One region of the Streptomyces lusitanus genome, then DNA from elsewhere that is predicted to be linked to it. Evidence: riboswitches for the same ligand, from Rfam matches in the RefSeq annotation. Region 1 holds a riboswitch; the other holds the start of a gene.
The links. A riboswitch is a leader RNA that binds a small molecule or an ion and turns the genes downstream of it on or off. The one in region 1 is predicted to bind glycine.

Region 1 (9,354 bases):
ATCCCGCGCGGGGCGGTGCGATCGATCCCGCTCCGCAGCGACCGACGGCCGTGCCGAGCGGTGGAGGGGCGGTGGCCATGGCGACCGAGGAGATCGGCTACCGGGGGCCCACGGCCTGCGCCGCGGCCGGCATCACCTACCGCCAGCTCGACTACTGGGCGCGCACGGGCCTGGTCGAGCCGAGCGTGCGCCCCGCCCAGGGGTCGGGCACGCAGCGGCTGTACAGCTTCCGCGACGTCGTCGTGCTGAAGATCGTGAAGCGGTTCCTGGACACCGGTGTGTCCCTGCAGAACATCCGCACCGCCGTCCAGCATCTGCGCGAGCGCGGCTTCGACGACCTGGAGCGCATGACGCTGATGAGCGACGGCGCCACGGTCTACGAGTGCACCTCGCCCGACGAGGTCCACGCCCTGCTCCAGGGCGGCCAGGGCGTCTTCGGCATCGCCGTGGGCGTGGTGTGGCGGGACGTCGAGAGCGCCCTGTCGCAGTTGCACGGCGAGCGCGTCGACACCGGCGAGACGTTGATCGGGCACAACCCGATGGACGAGCTGGCCCGCCGCAGGAACCGCGCGGTCTGAGACCGCGGTTCCTGCGCGGCCGTGCCGCCCGGGGCGCGGTCCGACGAGGGCGTTGTCAGTGGCATAGGGCAGCATCGGAGACGTGAGATCCGCTCCCACGATCCTGCATCTCGACATGGATGCCTTCTACGCCTCGGTGGAGCAGGCGTCGAAGCCGAGTCTGCGCGGCAAGGCCGTGATCGTGGGAGGACTCGGGCCCCGTGGTGTGGTCGCCACCGCCTCCTACGAGGCCCGCGTCCTCGGCGTGCACTCGGCGATGCCCATGTCCCAGGCGCGGCGGCTCGCGCCGAACGCCGCGTATCTGGTGCCCCGGTTCGCGCTGTACCGCTCGATCAGCGACCAGGTGATGGCGCTGCTGCGCGCCCTGTCGCCGCTGGTGGAGCCGCTCAGCCTCGACGAGGCGTTCGTCGACCTGGAGGCCGGGGGCACGGCGTGGGACGAGCGGTCGGCGCGGCTCGTCGGCACGAAGCTGCGCGCCGACATCCGGGCGGTCACCGGACTGACCGGCTCCGTGGGGCTGGCCGCCTCCAAGATGCTGGCGAAGATCGCCTCGGAGCAGGCGAAGCCGGACGGGCTCGTCGTGATCGAGCCCGGGACCGAGCGGGCGATGCTCGAGCCGATGCCGGTGCGGACCCTCCCGGGCGTCGGACCCGCCACCGGTGATCATCTGCGGCGGGCCGGCATCCACACGGTCGGTGAGATCGCCGAGGCGGGCGAGGACGAGCTGGTGCGGCTGCTGGGCAAGGCCCACGGGCACGCGCTGTACGCGATGGCGCTGGCCCGCGACGACCGGCCCGTCGTCGCCGAGCGCGAGACGAAGTCGGTGTCCGTCGAGGACACGTACGACGTGGACATCCACGACCGGGTGCGGGTCGGCACGGAGGTGGCGCGGCTCGCGGACCGCTGCGTGCGCCGGCTGCGCGGGGCCGGCCTGTCCGGCCGCACGATCGTGCTGAAGGTCCGGCGGTACGACTTCTCCACGCTGACCCGGTCCGAGACGCTGCGGGGGCCCACCGACGACCCGGCGGTCGTCCGGGAGGCGGCGGCGCGGCTCCTGGACTCGGTGGACACCACGGGCGGCGTACGGCTGCTCGGCGTCGGGGTCAGCGGGCTGGCCGACTACACGCAGGAGGATCTGTTCGCCCAGGCGGCGGGGGGTACGGGGGAGGACGCGGCGCGGGAGGGTGAGGAACCTGAGCCGGCCTCCGAGGCCCGCCCTGAGGAACCCGCCGAACGGCGCTGGCCCGCGGGGTGCGACGTCCGGCACGCCGAGTACGGGCACGGGTGGGTGCAGGGCAGTGGGCTGGGCCGTGTGACGGTTCGCTTCGAGACGCCCGTGTCGGCGCCGGGCCGGGTGAAGACGTTCTGGGTCGACGACCCGGCGCTTGAGGCGGCGGAGCCGTTGCCGTTGGTGGAGGGGGTGGGGTGAGGTGAGCCTGCCGGCTGGGCTGTGGCTGTCACGGGGCGGTTTGCACCCCGTGAGCCCTGGGCCGGGTGGGTTCGGCGTCGTTGTCGGCGGGCCGAGGGCGGGGGCTGAGCGCGCAGTTCCCCGCGCCCCTTTGGGGTGTGGCTGTCACGGGGTGTTCGGTGCCCGTGGTTCCCGGGCCGGGTGGGTTCGGTGTCGTTGTCGGCGGGCCGAGGGCGGGGGCTGAGCGCGCAGTTCCCCGCGCCCCTGAAGGGGCGCCAGCTTCCCCGCGCCCCTGAAGGGGCGCCAGCTTCCCCGCGCCCCTGAAGGGGCGCCAGCCTCCCCGCGCCCCTGAAGGGGCGCGGGGTGGCCGGGTGTCAGGTGTGTTCCTCCTGGCCTGCCAGCTTGCCGAAGTCGTGGTCGGGGAGCGGGGGCGGGGAGCCCACGTCCAGGCCGTAGTGGTGGTACAGCTGGAGCTCCTGCTCCGGCGACAGATGGCGGCCGACGCCGAAGTCGGGGGCGTCCTTGATGAGGGACCGTTCGAACGGCACGTGCAGCGCCCCGTCGACCAGCTCGCTGGGTTCCAGGGGCACGAAGGCGTCCCGGCTGAACAGGCCGGTGCGTATCGCCGCCCACTCCGGCACACCGGTGGCGTCGTCGAGGTAGACCTCGTCGATCGTCCCGATGCGCGTGCCGTTGCGGTCGTACGCCTTGCGGCCGATGAGGTGACGCGGGTCGATGTCGGTCTGCACAGGCCCTCCACTCCTCGCAAACTCATCCGTAAGCACCACAAAAAGGCACAATCGGCGGAACGGCCACTCGAAAGCCGGGGTCCGGACCTCGCTGGTACGCTGACAACGGCTGCTGACCCCGTGCGGGAGAGTCCTCCAGGCACCACCGGAGGCGCCGAAGGAGCAAATCCTCCCCGGAATCTCTCAGGCACACGTACCGCACGGACGAGGTCACTCTGGAAAGCAGGGCGGGTGTCGACGGCTTCCGCTCTCACCGACGGTGAAAACCGGTCCGCCCCAGGCGTGCCGGTGAAACTCTCAGGTTGAGATGACAGAGGGGGAGGCCGTCCGGGCACCCGTGTCGTGGTGCCCCTCGAAGGTCGTCGGACCAGGAGGCCTCCTCAATGACTGCCCCCCGTACCCCGCTCTCCGAGCTCGAACAGGGAATCCCCTTCGAGCAGCGCCACATCGGCCCCGACCACGAAGCCCGGGCGAAGATGCTGGCCCAGGTGGGCTACGGCTCGCTCGACGAGCTGACCGCCGCCGCCGTGCCCGACGTGATCAAGAACGCCGACGCGCTGGACCTGCCCGGCGCCCGCAGCGAGGCCGAGGTGCTCGCCGAGCTGCGCGACCTCGCCGGCCGCAACCAGGTCCTCGGCTCCATGATCGGCCTGGGCTACTACGGCACCTTCACCCCGCCGGTGATCCTGCGCAACGTCATGGAGAACCCCGCCTGGTACACGGCGTACACGCCGTACCAGCCGGAGATCTCGCAGGGCCGGCTCGAGGCGCTGCTGAACTTCCAGACGATGGTCGCCGACCTCACCGGCCTGCCCACGTCCGGCGCCTCCCTGCTCGACGAGGGCACCGCGGCCGCCGAGGCGATGGCGCTGTCCCGGCGCATGGGCAAGAACAAGAAGGGCCTCTTCCTGGTCGACGCGGACGCGCTGCCGCAGACCGTCGCCGTCATCGAGACCCGCGCCGAGCCGACCGGCGTGGAGGTCGTCGTCGCCGACCTGAGCGACGGCATCCCCGCCGAGCTCGACGGCCGGGAGATCAACGGCGTCCTGATCCAGTACCCGGGCGCGTCCGGCGCCGTCCGTGACATCAAGCCGGTCATCGACCAGGCGCACGAGCGCGGTGCTCTCGTCACCGTCGCCGCCGATCTGCTCGCCCTGACCCTGCTGAAGTCCCCCGGCGAGCTGGGCGCGGACATCGCGGTCGGCACCACGCAGCGCTTCGGCGTCCCGATGGGCTTCGGCGGTCCGCACGCCGGCTACATGGCCGTCCAGGACAAGATGGCCCGGAGCCTGCCCGGCCGCCTTGTCGGCGTCTCCGTCGACGCCGACGGCCACAAGGCGTACCGCCTGGCGCTCCAGACCCGTGAGCAGCACATCCGCCGTGAGAAGGCCACCAGCAACATCTGCACCGCGCAGGTGCTGCTCGCCGTCATGGCCGGTATGTACGCCGTGTACCACGGCCCCGAGGGCCTGCGGACCATCGCCCGGCGCACCCACCGCTACGCCGCGATCCTCGCCGAGGGGCTGCGCTCCGGCGGCGCCGAGATCGTCCACGGCTCCTACTTCGACACCCTCACCGTGCGGGTCGCCGGCCGGGCCGCCGAGGTCGTCACTGCCGCCCGCGACCACGGGGTGAACCTGCGCCTCGTCGACGCGGACACCGTCTCCCTCGCCTGCGACGAGACCACCACCCGCGACCAGCTCGCCGCCGTCTGGCGCGCCTTCGGCGTCGAGGCCGACGTCGCAGCCCTGGACGCCGCCGCGGCGGACGCCCTGCCGGACGCGCTGCTGCGCACCGACGACTACCTGACCCACCCGGTGTTCCACCAGCACCGCTCCGAGACGGCCATGCTGCGCTACCTGCGCCGCCTCGCCGACCGCGACTACGCGCTCGACCGCGGCATGATCCCGCTGGGCTCCTGCACCATGAAGCTCAACGCGACCACCGAGATGGAGCCGGTCACCTGGCCCGAGTTCGGCCAGCTGCACCCCTTCGCGCCCGCCGAGCAGGCGCAGGGCTACCTCACGCTCATCCACGAGCTGGAGGAACGTCTCGCCGAGGTCACCGGCTACGACAAGGTGTCCCTCCAGCCCAACGCCGGTTCCCAGGGCGAGCTGGCCGGTCTGCTCGCCGTACGCGGTTACCACCGCGCCAACGGCGACGAACAGCGCATCGTCTGCCTGATCCCGTCCTCCGCGCACGGCACCAACGCCGCGTCCGCCGTGATGGCCGGCATGAAGGTCGTCGTCGTCAGGACGTCCGACGACGGCGAGATCGACGTCGAGGACCTGCGCGCCAAGATCGAGCAGCACCGCGACGAGCTGGCCGTGCTGATGATCACCTACCCGTCGACGCACGGCGTCTTCGAGGAGCACGTCGCCGACATCTGCGCCCAGGTCCACGAGGCCGGCGGCCAGGTGTACGTCGACGGCGCCAACCTCAACGCCCTGGTCGGCCTGGCCAAGCCCGGCCACTTCGGCGGCGACGTCTCCCACCTGAACCTGCACAAGACGTTCTGCATCCCGCACGGCGGCGGCGGTCCCGGCGTCGGCCCGGTCGGCGTGCGCGCCCACCTCGCCCCGTACCTGCCGAACCACCCGCTCCAGCCGGAGGCCGGACCGGAGACGGGCGTCGGGCCCATCTCGGCCGCGCCGTGGGGCTCGGCGGGCATCCTGCCCATCTCCTGGGCGTACGTCCGGCTGATGGGCGGCGAGGGCCTGAAGCGGGCCACCCAGGTGGCCGTGCTCAGCGCCAACTACATCGCCAAGCGCCTGGAGCCGCACTACCCGGTGCTCTACACCGGCCCCGGCGGGCTCGTCGCGCACGAGTGCATCCTCGACCTGCGCCCGCTCACCAAGGCGACCGGCGTCACCGTCGACGACGTGGCCAAGCGGCTCATCGACTACGGCTTCCACGCGCCGACGATGTCCTTCCCGGTGGCCGGCACGCTGATGATCGAGCCCACCGAGTCCGAGGACCTCACCGAGCTCGACCGGTTCTGCGAGGCGATGATCGCCATCCGCGCCGAGATCGAGAAGGTCGGCTCCGGCGCGTGGCCCGCCGACGACAACCCGCTGCGCAACGCCCCGCACACGGCGTCCGCGCTCGGCGGGGAGTGGGAGCACGCCTACAGCCGTGAGGAAGCCGTGTTCCCGGGCGAGGTGAACGCCGCCGACAAGTACTGGCCGCCGGTGCGCCGCATCGACCAGGCCTACGGCGACCGCAACCTGGTCTGCTCCTGCCCGCCGCTGGACGCGTACGAGGACTGACACACGCGCGCGTGAGGGGCCCCGCCCGGTGACCGTGACGGTCCGGGCGGGGCCCCTCCCGCGTGTCCGGGGCCGTCAGGCGGGATAGGCGTGCGTCTGCGTGGCCTTGACCGCCGCCCAGACCGGTGCGCCCGGGTGCAGGCCCAGCTCGGCCACGGCGACGGCGGTGAGGTCGGCGGCCAGCGGCAGTTCGCCGGTCAGCTCCACGCGGATCTGGTCGCCGTGGCTCTCCAGCCCCGCCACCTCGCAGCGCCACAGGTTGCGCGCGCTGGAGCCGGTGGGCCGCTCCCGGTACAGGGTGACGGCGCCGGGCGGGAAGGCGACGAACGCGGGCCCCGACAGGTCCTCGGTGGTGCTCACCTCCGGCCCCGCGTCGAGCCGCACCGTGTGACCGTCCGCCCGGCCGCGGTAGAGGTTCAGCCCGACGAGCTGGGCGATGTACTCGGTGCGCGGGTGGCGGGCGATGTCGGCGGGGGCGCCCTCCTGCACCACCTGGCCGTGCTCCACCACGACGAGCCGGTCGGCCAGGACCATCGCGTCCAGCGGGTCGTGCGTCACCAGGACCGCGACGGCCTCGAAGTCCGCCAGGTGGCGGCGCAACTGCGCCCGGACCTCCAGCCGGGTGCGGGCGTCCAGGGCGGCGAGCGGCTCGTCCAGGAGCAGCAGACGCGGATCGGTGGCCAGGGCGCGGGCGAGCGCCACGCGCTGGGCCTGCCCGCCGGAGAGCCGCCGGGGCTTGGCGCCCGCGTGCCCGGCCAGCCCCATCCGCTCCAGCCACGCGGCGGCCCGCGTACGGGCCTCGCTCTTGCCGACGCCCCGGCAGCGCGGGCCGAACGCCACGTTGTCCAGGGCGGTCAGGTGCGGGAAGAGCAGGTAGTCCTGGAAGACGACGCCCACCGGACGCGCCTCGGGCGGGGTGCGGGCGAGGTCCGTGCCGTCCAGGCGCACGTGGCCGTCGCTGAGGGGCGCGAGGCCGGCGAGGGCCCGCAGGGCGGTGGTCTTGCCCGCCCCGTTCGGGCCGAGCAGCGCGACGACGTCACCGGGGGCGGCCGTCAGCGCGATGTCGAGGCGGAAGGAGCCGCGTTCGACGACGAGGTGCGCCTCCAGGCCCTCGGACGGGGGTGCGGGGTGCTTCGGCATTGGTCAGACCGCCCTCGTCCAGCGGTCCCGCAGTCCCGCCAGCACGGCCACCGACACCGCCAGCAGCACCAGGCTGAGGGCGATCGCGGCGGCCGGGTCGTTCTGGAGGGCGAGGTAGACCGCGAGCGGCATCGTCTGGGTGCGGCCGGGGAAGTTCCCGGCGAAGGTGATCGTCGCGCCGAACTCGCCCAGGGCGCGGGCCCAGGCCAGCACGGCGCCCGCGGCGACGCCCGGGGCGATCAGCGGCAGGGTGACCCGGCGGAACGCGGTGAAGCGGGACGCGCCCAGGGTGGCCGCCGCCTCCTCGAACCGCGGGTCGGCGGCCCGCAGCGTGCCCTCGACGCTGATCACCAGGAACGGCAGCGCGACGAAGGTCTCCGCGAGGACGACACCGGCGGTCGTGAACGGCAGGGTGACGCCGAACCACTCGTCCAGCCACCGCCCCACGACGCCGTTGCGGCCGAGCGCCAGCAGCAGGGCGACACCGCCGACCACCGGCGGCAGCACCAGCGGGAGCGTCACCAGGGCGCGCACCAGGCTCCGCCCGGGGAAGTCGGTGCGGGCCAGCAGCCAGGCCAGCGGCACCCCGACGACCAGGCTCAGCGCGGTCGCGCAGGTCGCGCAGACCAGCGACAGGCGCAGCGCGTCCCACACAGCGGGGCTGGTCAGCTGCTCGGGCAGGTCGCGCCACGGCGCCCGTACGACGAGGGCCAGCAGCGGCACGAGAAGGAACGCCAGGCCGATCAGGGCGGGCGCGAGGAGGGCGAGCGGGACACCGCGGCCGGGGGAGCGGGGGCGGCGGGCCTTGCGGGGGGCGTCCTGGGCGGTGGCGGTCACGGCGCGAGGAAACCGGCCTTCCCGAGCACCTTCCGGCCCTCCGGTGACGTCACCAGCGCGACGAAGGCCTGCGCGGCCGAGGCGTTGGGGGCGTCCTCGAGCCGGGCGATCGGGTAGTCGTTGACGGCCTGCGCGGCCTCCGGGAAGTCCACGCCGTCCACCTTGTCACCGGCCGCCCTCACATCCGTGCGGTACACGACGGCGGCGTCCGCCTCCTTGAGCTGCACCTTGGTCAGGGCGCTCTTGACGTCCTGCTCGTAGGAGGCGGGTTCGAGGGTGACGCCGCCCGCCTTCAGCGCCTTCTCGGCGGCGGCCCCGCAGGGCACCGTGCGGTCGCAGAGCACGACCTTCAGACCGGGCGCCGTCAGGTCCTCGAGCGAGTCGATGCGGTGCGGGTTGCCGGGGACGGTGGCGATCTCCAGGCTGTTGCGCGCGAAGGTGGCGGGGTCGCCCGCGGTCAGCCCCTCGTCGGTGACGGTCCGCATGGTCTTGGTGCTGGCGGCGGCGAAGACGTCCGCGGGGGCGCCGCCCACGATGCCGGCGGCCAGGGAGTCGCTGCCGCCGAAGTTGAAGGTCACCTCGGTGCCGGGGTGCTCCTTCTCGAAGCGCTCGCCCAGTGCCGTGAAGCTCTCCTTCAGCGAGGCGGCGGCGAAGACGGTGACGGTGCCGCTCGGACTGCCGTCGGCGCCGCGGGCCGGGGAGTCGTCGGCGGAGGAGCAGCTGGTCAGCCCGAGCGCGGTGAGAAGGGCGAGAGCGGCGGAACCGGCGGTCCGGCGGGCGGAACGGATCATGCGAAGGCACTCCCTGACAGCGGCGGGCGTCCGCGGGGACGCTCACCCCGCGCCCATTCATCATGGCGCATCTGCGAGGCGTACCGCACCTGTCTCTTCGTATGAGCGAAGTCAGGAGGCGCTGTGGGCTCGCATATGCGTCCTGGTGAAGATCCGTCAGGCTCGGTCGACATGGACGTTTGTCGACTTCACCCGGGCCGTGGCCTCCGCGCCGACCTCCAGGCCCAGTTCCTCCACCGCTTCCCGTGTGAGCAGGGAGACCAGCCGGTGGGGACCCGCCTGGATCTCGACCTGGGCGGCGACGTCGCCGAGCTTGATCGCCGTGACGATGCCGGGGAACGCGTTGCGGGCCGAGGTGTACGGGGTGTCGTCCTCGGTCGTGGATGCCCTGGCCAGCTCGACGGAGAACGCCGCCAGGTCGCGGCCGTCGACCACCCGGCGTCCGGCGTCGTCGCGGCGGGTGGTGAGGCGTCCCGCGTCCGCCCAGCGGCGTGCGGTGTCCGGGCTGACGCCGAGCAGCCGCGCTGCCTGGCCGATCGTGTAGGACTGCATGCCGGTCACGATAGGGTGCCGCGGCCGACG
Region 2 (9,354 bases), on a different contig from region 1:
CCAGGTCTGCGCGCTCGGCGAGTAGGGCGCGAGGAACGGCCCGACGACCGCGATGAGCACGAACAGGACGATGATGACGGCGCCGACGATCGCCATCTTGCTGGACTTCAGCCGGCGGAAGGCCTCCCGCCAGAGGCTGGCGCCGGTGCTGGTCTCGCTGACGGCCGTCAGTTCCGCGAGACGCTGGATCTTCTCGGACTTGGTGGCGACAGCCATGTCAGTGCACCCGCACTCTCGGGTCGATGATGCTGTACGCCAGGTCCACCAGCAGGTTGATCAGGACGTACACCATCGCGATGAACATGATGAACCCGACCAGCACCGGGTAGTCACGGCCGTCGATCGACGTCTTGATGAAGTTGCCGATGCCGTTGAAGGAGAACACGGACTCGGTGAGGACGGCTCCGGACAGCAGGGAGCCGGTGAGCAGACCGACCGACGTGATGACGGGCAGCAGGGCGTTGCGCAGCACGTGACGGCCGCGGACGACACGGCGCTTGAGACCCTTGGCCTGCGCGGTGCGCACGTAGTCCTCGTCCTGCACCTCGAGCACGCTGGCGCGGGTCATGCGCACGATGACGGCGAGCGGGATGGAGGCGAGGGTGACGGCCGGCAGGATCAGGTGGTGGATCGCGTTCCACGAGGCGTCGAACTCGCCGGTGAGGACGCCGTCCAATACCGCGAAGCCGGTCACCTCGGTGGCGTTGATGCCGGTGTCCAGGCGTCCGTAGCTGGGGAAGAAGCCCAGCTTCACGGCCAGGACTTCCTTGAGGATCAGGCCCAGGAAGAAGACGGGGATGCAGATGCCCACGAGCGAGCCGGAGACCGCGCCGACGTCGAGCCAGCCGCCGCGCTTGCGGGCGGCGAGGTAACCGAGGGGGATGCCGACGGCCACCGCGATGATCATGGCCAGCAGGGACAGCTCCACCGTGGCCGGGAACCGGAGGAAGAACTCGTCCGTGACGGGCTGTCCGGTCTGGACGGAGGTTCCCAGGTCGCCCTGGAAGATGCGCTTGAGGAAGCGCCAGTACTGGACGTAAATGGGCTGGTCCAGTCCGAGCGCACGGTTGATGCGCGCCACTTCGGCGTCGGTGGCCCTCTCCCCCAGGATCGCTGAGGCGGGTCCACCGGGCAGCCGGTCGAGCCACAGGAAGAGCAGAACCGACAGGCCGAGCAGCGTGGGTATGAGCTGGAGCAGTCTTCGTACGACGAGACGCAGCACCCCGCTTGCCCCTTTCTTGCGTGTTGTCTTACATGAACGGACCCGCCCGGCCGCCGAGTTGCGACGGCCGGGCGGACCCCCCCGTTATCGGTTTTCTGCCGGTTCGCCTACTTGAAGGAGGCTTCGGCGAAGATCTCCTGCGTCAGCGGCGACACCTTCGGCGGGTTGACGTTCTTGGCGAAGGCGATGGCCGGCGGGGACGACGAGATCGGGACGCCGGGCAGGTAGTCCATGATGACCTCGTTGGCCTTCTGGTAGGCCGCGGTGCGCTCCTCGGCCTTGCCCAGCTTCGAGCCGGCGTTCACGGCGTCGAAGACCTTCTTGTCCCGGAAGCCCCACTGCTTGTCGTACTCGGCGAACCAGGTGCCGATGAAGTTGTAGCCGTCGTTGAAGTCACCGGTCCAGCCGAGCATGTGCAGGGCGCAGGAACCGGCCTCGGTGGCGTCCAGGTAGTCCGGGGCCCACTTCATGGCCTTCGGCTTGACCTTGATGCCGGCCTTCTCCAGGTCGGCCTTCATCAGCTCGAACAGGTCCTGCGGGGCAGGCATGTACGGGCGGGTGACCTCGGTCGGGTAGCAGAACTCGATGGTCAGGTTCTGCGCGCCGGCCTTCTTCAGCAGCTGCTTGGCCTTGGCGGGGTCGTACGGGTACTGCGTGACGTTCTTGGAGTAGCCCGCGATCGTGTCCGGCATGAACTGGTCGGCCACCTTGCCGCCCTCGGGCAGCTGGGTCTTGACCAGGTTCTCCTTGTCGATCGCCTGCGCGATCGCCTGGCGGACTTCCTTCTTCTTCAGGGCCGGGTTCGCCGACTGGCTCATGCCCACGTAGAAGAGGTTGAAGACACCACGGGTCGGGACGACGTAGCCCTCGTTCTCCAGGGTCTTGACGTCGGCCGGGGCGACGAGGTCGTAGCCGTCGATGTCACCGGCCTGGAGCGCCTGGCGGCGGCCCTCCTCGGTGTCGATGGTACGGAAGACCAGGTTCTTGATCTTGGCCTTCTCGCCCCAGTAGTCGTCGAAGCGCTCGAGGGTGACTTCCTTGTTGCCCTTGTTCCACTTGACGATCTTGTACGGGCCGGTGCCGGCGACCGTGCCGGCCTCCTGGCTGTACTTGGGGTACGTGATGGCGTCGCCCTTGGCGGTCGCCTCCTGCTTCTCGTACTCCTTGATCGCCTTCGGCGAGTGGATGGCGAGGGCGTTCAGCGAGAAGCCGCCGGGGAGGTTGGCGGTGGGCTTCTTGACCTCGATGACGGCGGTGTTCTCGTCCTTGGCCGTGCAGCTCTTGTAGTTGGCCTCGGGCGTCTCCGGGTCCTCGTTCTTCGCGAACCCGCCCATGACGGTCTGCCAGTAGTAGGAGACCGCGCTCGACTGGTAGGTGCCCTTCCAGTTGAACCAGTGGTCGTAGTTGGCGCAGACCGCGGCGGCGTTGAACGCCTCGCCGTCGTGGAACTTCACGCCCTTGCGGAGGTTGAAGGTCCAGACGGTACCCGCGTCGTTGCTCGACCAGGTCTCGGCGAGGCCGCCGACCAGCTTGGTTCCGCCGGGCTCGTGCTCGAGGAGGGCCTCGAACGCCTGGCGGGTCACACGGAAGGTTTCACCGTCACTCGCGAGGGCAGGGTCCAGGGAGCCCGGGTCGCCTGCACCGGCGAACACGAAGGTGTCCTTCGCGCCGCCGCTCTCGTTGTCGCTGTCCCGCTCGCTGGCGCAGCCCGTGGCGATCAGACCGACCGCGACCGCGGCCGTGATCGCCCGAGCGGCTCGGGTCTTGAATATGCGCATACTGGGGCCACTCCGGGTCCGCTATGTGGATGCATCTTGACCGGCCGAACACTACAGACGTTCGCAGTGAGTCAGGAACAGTCCGGATAGCGGTGATACCTACCTGAGATCTGAACACTTGACATAAGGGACTGTTCCGGCGTCCCAGCGCGTCGATTTAACGCTCCGGACACATCTGACGCCCTCACAAGTGCCGCTCATGAGGCCCGGGATGACGTGGAGACGCGGTGAAAGCGCAGGTGACAGGCGGTCAACGAGAGGTAGCTGACCGCACTCGCCGGAATCTGACGCAAAATCAGCGGTGGACGACTCAGAACGGAAGCCCCGATGGCCACCCCTGTCCATATTCTGGACACGGTCACGCTGCGTCACCGTACGGGAAACCCCCGGCAGCGGGTCAGCCGCCGGGGGCATCGGGAAGACCCACCGGTCAGAGGCGGTGCGCGGGCGGATAGCCGTAGCCCGTGGCGGGGGCCGGGGCGTGCGCCTCACGGTCGTAGAAGGGGCGCGCGTTGACGCGCAGCCACATCGCCACGGGGTCGTGCGCGTCGGCCATGGCGACGGTGGAGACGGGCAGCCCGTCGGGCACCGCGGACAGCGACTGCCGCATCATCGCCCGCACCGACTCCACGGCGGGCGGCGAGGTGTCGTAGACGTCCAGGCCGATGGCGAGGTACGGGGCGCCGAGGGCCGGCTGCACCCAGGCGCGGCGCAGCGCGCGCACGGCCGGGGTGCGGTGGGCGTTCTGCGCGAGAAGGGCGTAGAACTGCGGGATCTCGATGGCCGGTTCGGACAGCCGCAGCGGCCCTGCGGGCTGCTGGTCGAGTCCGCCGGCGATACGGCGCAGGTCCAGCCAGGGGATGCCGACGCCGCCGCCGGGCGCGTGCGGGTTGAGCCAGAGGCCGTAGCGGTCCGGGTAGAGCGCGCGGGCCACCTCCAGGCCGTCGACCACCTCGTACGAGCGGTTCCAGCCGCTGGCGGACAGCTCCTGGGCGGAGGTCACGCAGGGCGCGTAGCCGTGCCCTTCGACCTCCATGGTCCCGTACTGGGCGTCGGGCGAGCCGGCCTGGCCGTGCCAGAGCAGCATCCAGACCCGGCCGGACGAGGGGGTGGCGAGGGCGCGCAGCAAGGCCTCGTAGGCGTCGTAACGCCCGGGCGTCACCTGGCGCAGCATGTGCTCGACCTGTCCGGCCGCCGCGGTGCCAGCGCTCACTTGTATCGCCCCTCCGTACAACACCCTGCCGGCCAATGCCCCTAGCTTAAGCCGACGGCCACCGCCGGTCTGCGGTCAGTGCCGGAAGGCGGGCGATGAGGCCTCTCGTTCGGATCACCCCGGCGTCGGTGGCCTGGCACGCACTCCCCCACCGCCCTGAACGGGCGTGAGCACCCCCAGCGGCGTTGTCGTCGGTTGCCAACTCCCCCACGCTCGACTGCGCCCGTGCGGGCGGGGCCCCCATCGCGTTGACGCCCTCCTCCGCCTTGCGGCTGCACGCCCCGGACCCGGTCCGGGCCGGTCGACGGGGCACCGCGCTTCACGGTCGGCCTGATCCGAACGAAAGGCCCTGGCGGCGGATCGGGCGGGCGCGTCAGGCGCGCTGGTAGAAGGGGCGGACCTTGTGGCGCAGCCAGTCGGCGACCGGGTCCTGGGCCACGTCGAGGACGACGAGGTTGACCGGCCAGCGGGCGGGGCTGCGGCCCAGGGCGCGGCCGAGGGCGTCCAGCGGCAGCGCGCGGGGGTCGCCCTCCCAGTGCAGCAGCTCCACGCCGACGAACAGCACCGGGTCGGCCGTCTCGATGGCGGCCAGGCAGCGGCGGGCGGTCGCCACCACCCCGAGGGCCTCGAACTCCTGGGAGGCGGCGGCGAGGAAGTCCACCGGGTCGTCCTGCCAGTCCGGTTCGAACAGCCGGACCCGGCCGCCGCCCGCCGGGCCGTCCAGCGGGGAGCGCCCGGCCCGGCACAGGTCGGCCACCGCGGCCGGCGGCAGCGGGACGGCGACCGTGCCGCCCGGGTTGACCACGATGCCGGCCTGCGGGGGCAGTCCGCGGGCGAACTCCACGGCGGGCGCGATGGTGCAGCCCATGTGGGAGCCGACGACCTGGCGGAACTGCTCCTCGGAGCTGAAGACCGGCACGTACACCTGGCCGTCCAGGTCCATGGTGGGCAGGTCGAGGGGGCCGCTGTGCGGGCCGCCGCCGTTGGGCAGGGGCACCCACAGGAAGCTGCGGCCGAGCACCTCGACGATCCGTGCCCCCGCCGAGGGGACGCCGAGGGAGGCGGAGAGCGCCTCCTCCAGTTCGTTGCCGGGCCACCCGCCGTGCGGGTGGAAGTGCGTCCGGTCCGGGATGTCCGCCGGGAAGTCCATCTGTCGCCCACCGTCTGCCTGGTACCACTGCTTGGCGGAAAGGCTAGCCGGTCAGCCGGCGAAGCCGATCCGGCGCAGGGCGTCCGCGGCGTCCCGGTCGACGAGCACCGCCGAGGCGCAGCCCGCCGGCACCCGGCCGGACTCCACCGCCTCCAGCAGCCGGCCGCACGCGGTGCGGTGCCGCCGGAAGGCGTACCGCGAGACGCCCCGGCCCCGCTCCAGCTGGCCGGCCAGGGCCTCCTCGGCCGGGACGTCCAGCACCAGCAGATGCAGTGCGGCCCCGCGACGGCGGGCCTCGCGGGCCAGCCAGCGCCGCACCCAGGCCTGGGTGCCGCAGTCGTGCACGACGACCGGCCGGCCGGAGCGCAGCACGCGGCGCAGTCCCGCGTAGTGGGCGAGGCGGACCAGCGGGCGGTAGACCGCGTAGGGCAGCAGGCGGGGCATACGGCGGTCCCAGCGGTCGCGGGCGTCCTGGGAGTCGACGCGGGCGTCGTGCACCGCGCGCCGCATCAGCGTGGACTTGCCGCTGCCGGGCAGCCCGGTGACCACGACGAGGTCACGGGGGCCGAAGAGCAGGGCGCGCGGGCTGCGGCCGGAGCGGGCGCGCAGATCCTGGACGAGGGGGGCGGGCGCCGCGTCGCGGGCGCCACCGGCCCGGAGCGCGTGCTGCCGGGGCAGCGCGACGCCTGTGGTGCCGGCGTACGCCGTGGGCCTGTTCACCGTGGTCGTCCTCCCCTGGGGCCGGATATGAAGGTCCCGTCCCCGCCGCGTGTAAAGAGAAGGTAATGCCGGGTCGCTCTCGGTTGCGTGCTCATACCGCTACAGGCCTGTCACAGCTCCCTGTGACCGAGCCTGCACGAGCGGTGCACCCCCGGCAAGGGTCCCCCTGACGGTGTCCCGCGATGCGTGCAATGATGTGCGCGCCTAACTGCATACCGGCCGTTTGAATCCGCGCGGGAGAGTCCCCGGCACCGTGTGCCGCCGGGGCGCCGAAGGAGCAAGTCCCTCCCTTGAATCTCTCAGGCACCGTTACCGCGCGGGCGAGGCACATCTGAAAAGCGGGCCGCCGTCGCAGTGCTCCGGCTGCCCCACCCAAGGTGCAAGTCCTGGCCCCCGTCCGCCGGTGGTCATGGCGAACCTCTCAGGTTCCGATGACAGATGGGGAGGAACGACCTCGCCGTCATGCCCCCTGGGAGACCGACCGATGAGCAGTACCGAACCCCGTCGCACCGCGCTCGATGCCCTGCACCGGTCGCTCGGCGCGACCATGACCGACTTCGCCGGCTGGGACATGCCCCTGCGCTACGGCTCCGAGCGCGACGAGCACAACGCCGTGCGCACGAGGGCCGGCCTCTTCGACCTCTCGCACATGGGCGAGATCACCGTCACCGGCCCGGGGGCCGCCGCGCTCCTCGACCACGCGCTGGTGGGCAACATCTCCGGCGTGAAGCCGGGCCGCGCCCGCTACACGATGATCTGCCGTGAGGACGGCGGCATCCTGGACGACCTGATCGTCTACCGGCTCGGCGAGACCGAGTACATGGTCGTGGCCAACGCCTCCAACGCCCAGGTCGTGCTGGACGCCCTCACCGAGCGGGCCGACGGCTTCGACGCCGAGGTGCGCGACGACCGCGACGCGTACGCGCTGCTGGCCGTGCAGGGCCCCGAGTCCCCGGCGATCCTCCAGAGCCTCACCGACGCCGACCTGGACGGCCTGAAGTACTACGCCGGCCTGCCGGGCACCGTGGCCGGGGTCCCCGCGCTCATCGCCCGCACCGGCTACACCGGCGAGGACGGCTTCGAGCTGTTCGTGAAGCCGGAGCACGCCGTGGAGCTGTGGCAGGCGCTGACCAAGGCGGGCGAGGGCCACGGTCTGGTGCCGTGCGGCCTGTCCTGCCGGGACACGCTCCGCCTGGAGGCGGGCATGCCGCTGTACGGCAACGAGCTGAGCACCTCGCTGACGCCCTTCGACGCCGGTCTGGGCCGGGTGGTGAAGTTCGAGAAGGAGGGCGACTTCGTCGGCCGCGCCGCCCTCGCCGAGGCCGCCGAGCGCGCCGCGCAGAACCCGCCGCGCGTCCTGGTCGGCCTGGTCGCCCACGGCCGCCGGGTGCCGCGCGCCGGGTACGCGGTGGTGGCCGGCGGCGAGAAGATCGGCGAGGTCACCTCCGGCGCCCCCTCCCCCACCCTGGGCAGGCCGATCGCCATGGCCTACGTCGACGCGCGCCACGCGGAGCCGGGCACCGAGGGCGTCGGCGTGGACATCCGCGGCAGCCACGAGCCGTACGACGTCGTGGCGCTGCCGTTCTACAAGCGGCAGAAGTGACACCGTCGTAGACAGCCTCCGGGCAGTCCTCGGCAGTTCTCGCGCGTGTGTGCGGCGCGGGCGTTCCACCCGTCCGGCCGTGTTCCGCGCCGTCCCCGTTCACCAGCAGTTTCCCGCGTACAGGAGAATTCAGGCCATGAGCAACCCCCAGCAGCTGCGCTACAGCAAGGAGCACGAGTGGCTGTCGGCCGCCGAGGACGGCGTGTCGACGGTCGGCATCACGGAGCACGCGGCCAACGCGCTCGGCGACGTGGTCTTCGTGCAGCTCCCCGAGGTCGGTGACACCGTGAGCGCGGGCGAGACCTGCGGCGAGCTGGAGTCCACCAAGTCCGTCAGCGACCTGTACTCCCCCGTCTCCGGCGAGGTCACCGAGGTCAACGAGGACGTCGTGAACGACCCGGCGCTGGTGAACTCGGCCCCCTTCGAGGGCGGCTGGCTGTTCAAGGTGCGGGTCGCCGAGGAGCCGGCCGACCTGCTGTCCGCCGCCGAGTACGACGCGTTCGTCGCGGGCTGAGGAGCCTAACCGCATGTCGCTTCTGAACACGCCTCTGCACGAGCTCGACCCGGCGGTGGCCGCCGCGGTCGACGCAGAGCTGCACCGGCAGCAGTCCACCCTCGAGATGATCGCCTCGGAGAACTTCGCCCCGGTCGCGGTCATGGAGGCCCAGGGCTCGGTCCTCACCAACAAGTACGCCGAGGGCTACCCCGGCCGCCGCTACTACGGCGGCTGCGAGCACGTCGACGTGATCGAGCAGATCGCCATCGACCGGGTGAAGGAGCTGTTCGGCGCCGAGCACGCCAACGTCCAGCCGCACTCGGGCGCCCAGGCCAACGCGGCCGCGATGTTCGCGCTGCTCAAGCCCGGCGACACGATCATGGGTCTGAACCTCGCGCACGGCGGGCACCTGACCCACGGCATGAAGATCAACTTCTCCGGCAAGCTCTACAACGTGGTCGCGTACCACGTGGGCGACGACGGCCAGGTCGACATGGCCGAGGTCGAGCGCCTCGCCAAGGAGAACAAGCCGAAGCTGATCGTCGCCGGCTGGTCGGCGTACCCGCGTCAGCTGGACTTCGCCGCGTTCCGCCGGATCGCGGACGAGGTCGGCGCGTACCTCATGGTCGACATGGCGCACTTCGCCGGTCTGGTCGCCGCGGGCCTGCACCCGAACCCGGTGCCGCACGCCCACGTCGTGACCACCACCACCCACAAGACCCTCGGCGGTCCGCGCGGCGGTGTGATCCTCTCCACGGCCGAGCTGGCCAAGAAGATCAACTCCGCGGTGTTCCCCGGTCAGCAGGGCGGTCCGCTGGAGCACGTCGTCGCCGCCAAGGCCGTCGCCTTCAAGGTCGCCGCGAGCGAGGACTTCAAGGAGCGCCAGCGCCGCACCCTGGAGGGCGCCCGCATCCTGGCCGAGCGTCTGGTGCGGGACGACGTGAAGGCCGTGGGCGTGGACGTGCTGTCCGGCGGCACCGACGTGCACCTCGTCCTGGTCGACCTGCGGAACTCCGAGCTGGACGGCCAGCAGGCCGAGGACCGGCTCCACGAGGTCGGGATCACCGTCAACCGGAACGCGATCCCGAACGACCCGCGCCCGCCGATGGTCACCTCGGGCCTGCGCATCGGCACGCCCGCCCTCGCCACCCGCGGCTTCACGGCCGAGGACT

Region 2: it holds a riboswitch for glycine, as region 1 does, so the genes downstream of both, gcvT (glycine cleavage system aminomethyltransferase GcvT) here and gcvP (aminomethyl-transferring glycine dehydrogenase) in region 1, are expected to answer to the same signal.

The regions. Positions count from the first base shown of each region.
Region 1 covers NZ_JBHRWL010000015.1:446,117-455,470, reverse strand. The annotation lists gene ACFOSY_RS22965 (MerR family transcriptional regulator) at 1-578, shown strand, start outside; gene ACFOSY_RS22960 (DNA polymerase IV) at 661-2,007, shown strand; gene ACFOSY_RS22955 (PRC-barrel domain-containing protein) at 2,361-2,735, opposite strand; glycine riboswitch at 2,849-2,944, shown strand; gene gcvP (aminomethyl-transferring glycine dehydrogenase) at 3,119-6,004, shown strand; gene ACFOSY_RS22945 (ABC transporter ATP-binding protein) at 6,080-7,144, opposite strand; gene modB (molybdate ABC transporter permease subunit) at 7,148-7,981, opposite strand; gene modA (molybdate ABC transporter substrate-binding protein) at 7,978-8,772, opposite strand; gene ACFOSY_RS22930 (TOBE domain-containing protein) at 8,929-9,324, opposite strand.
Region 2 covers NZ_JBHRWL010000031.1:62,163-71,516, forward strand. The annotation lists gene ACFOSY_RS31525 (ABC transporter permease) at 1-216, opposite strand, end outside; gene ACFOSY_RS31530 (ABC transporter permease) at 218-1,222, opposite strand; gene ACFOSY_RS31535 (ABC transporter substrate-binding protein) at 1,330-3,000, opposite strand; gene ACFOSY_RS31540 (enhanced serine sensitivity protein SseB C-terminal domain-containing protein) at 3,431-4,213, opposite strand; gene ACFOSY_RS31545 (enhanced serine sensitivity protein SseB) at 4,587-5,363, opposite strand; gene ACFOSY_RS31550 (AAA family ATPase) at 5,415-6,083, opposite strand; glycine riboswitch at 6,308-6,408, shown strand; glycine riboswitch at 6,409-6,531, shown strand; gene gcvT (glycine cleavage system aminomethyltransferase GcvT) at 6,568-7,686, shown strand; gene gcvH (glycine cleavage system protein GcvH) at 7,823-8,200, shown strand; gene glyA (serine hydroxymethyltransferase) at 8,214-9,354, shown strand, end outside.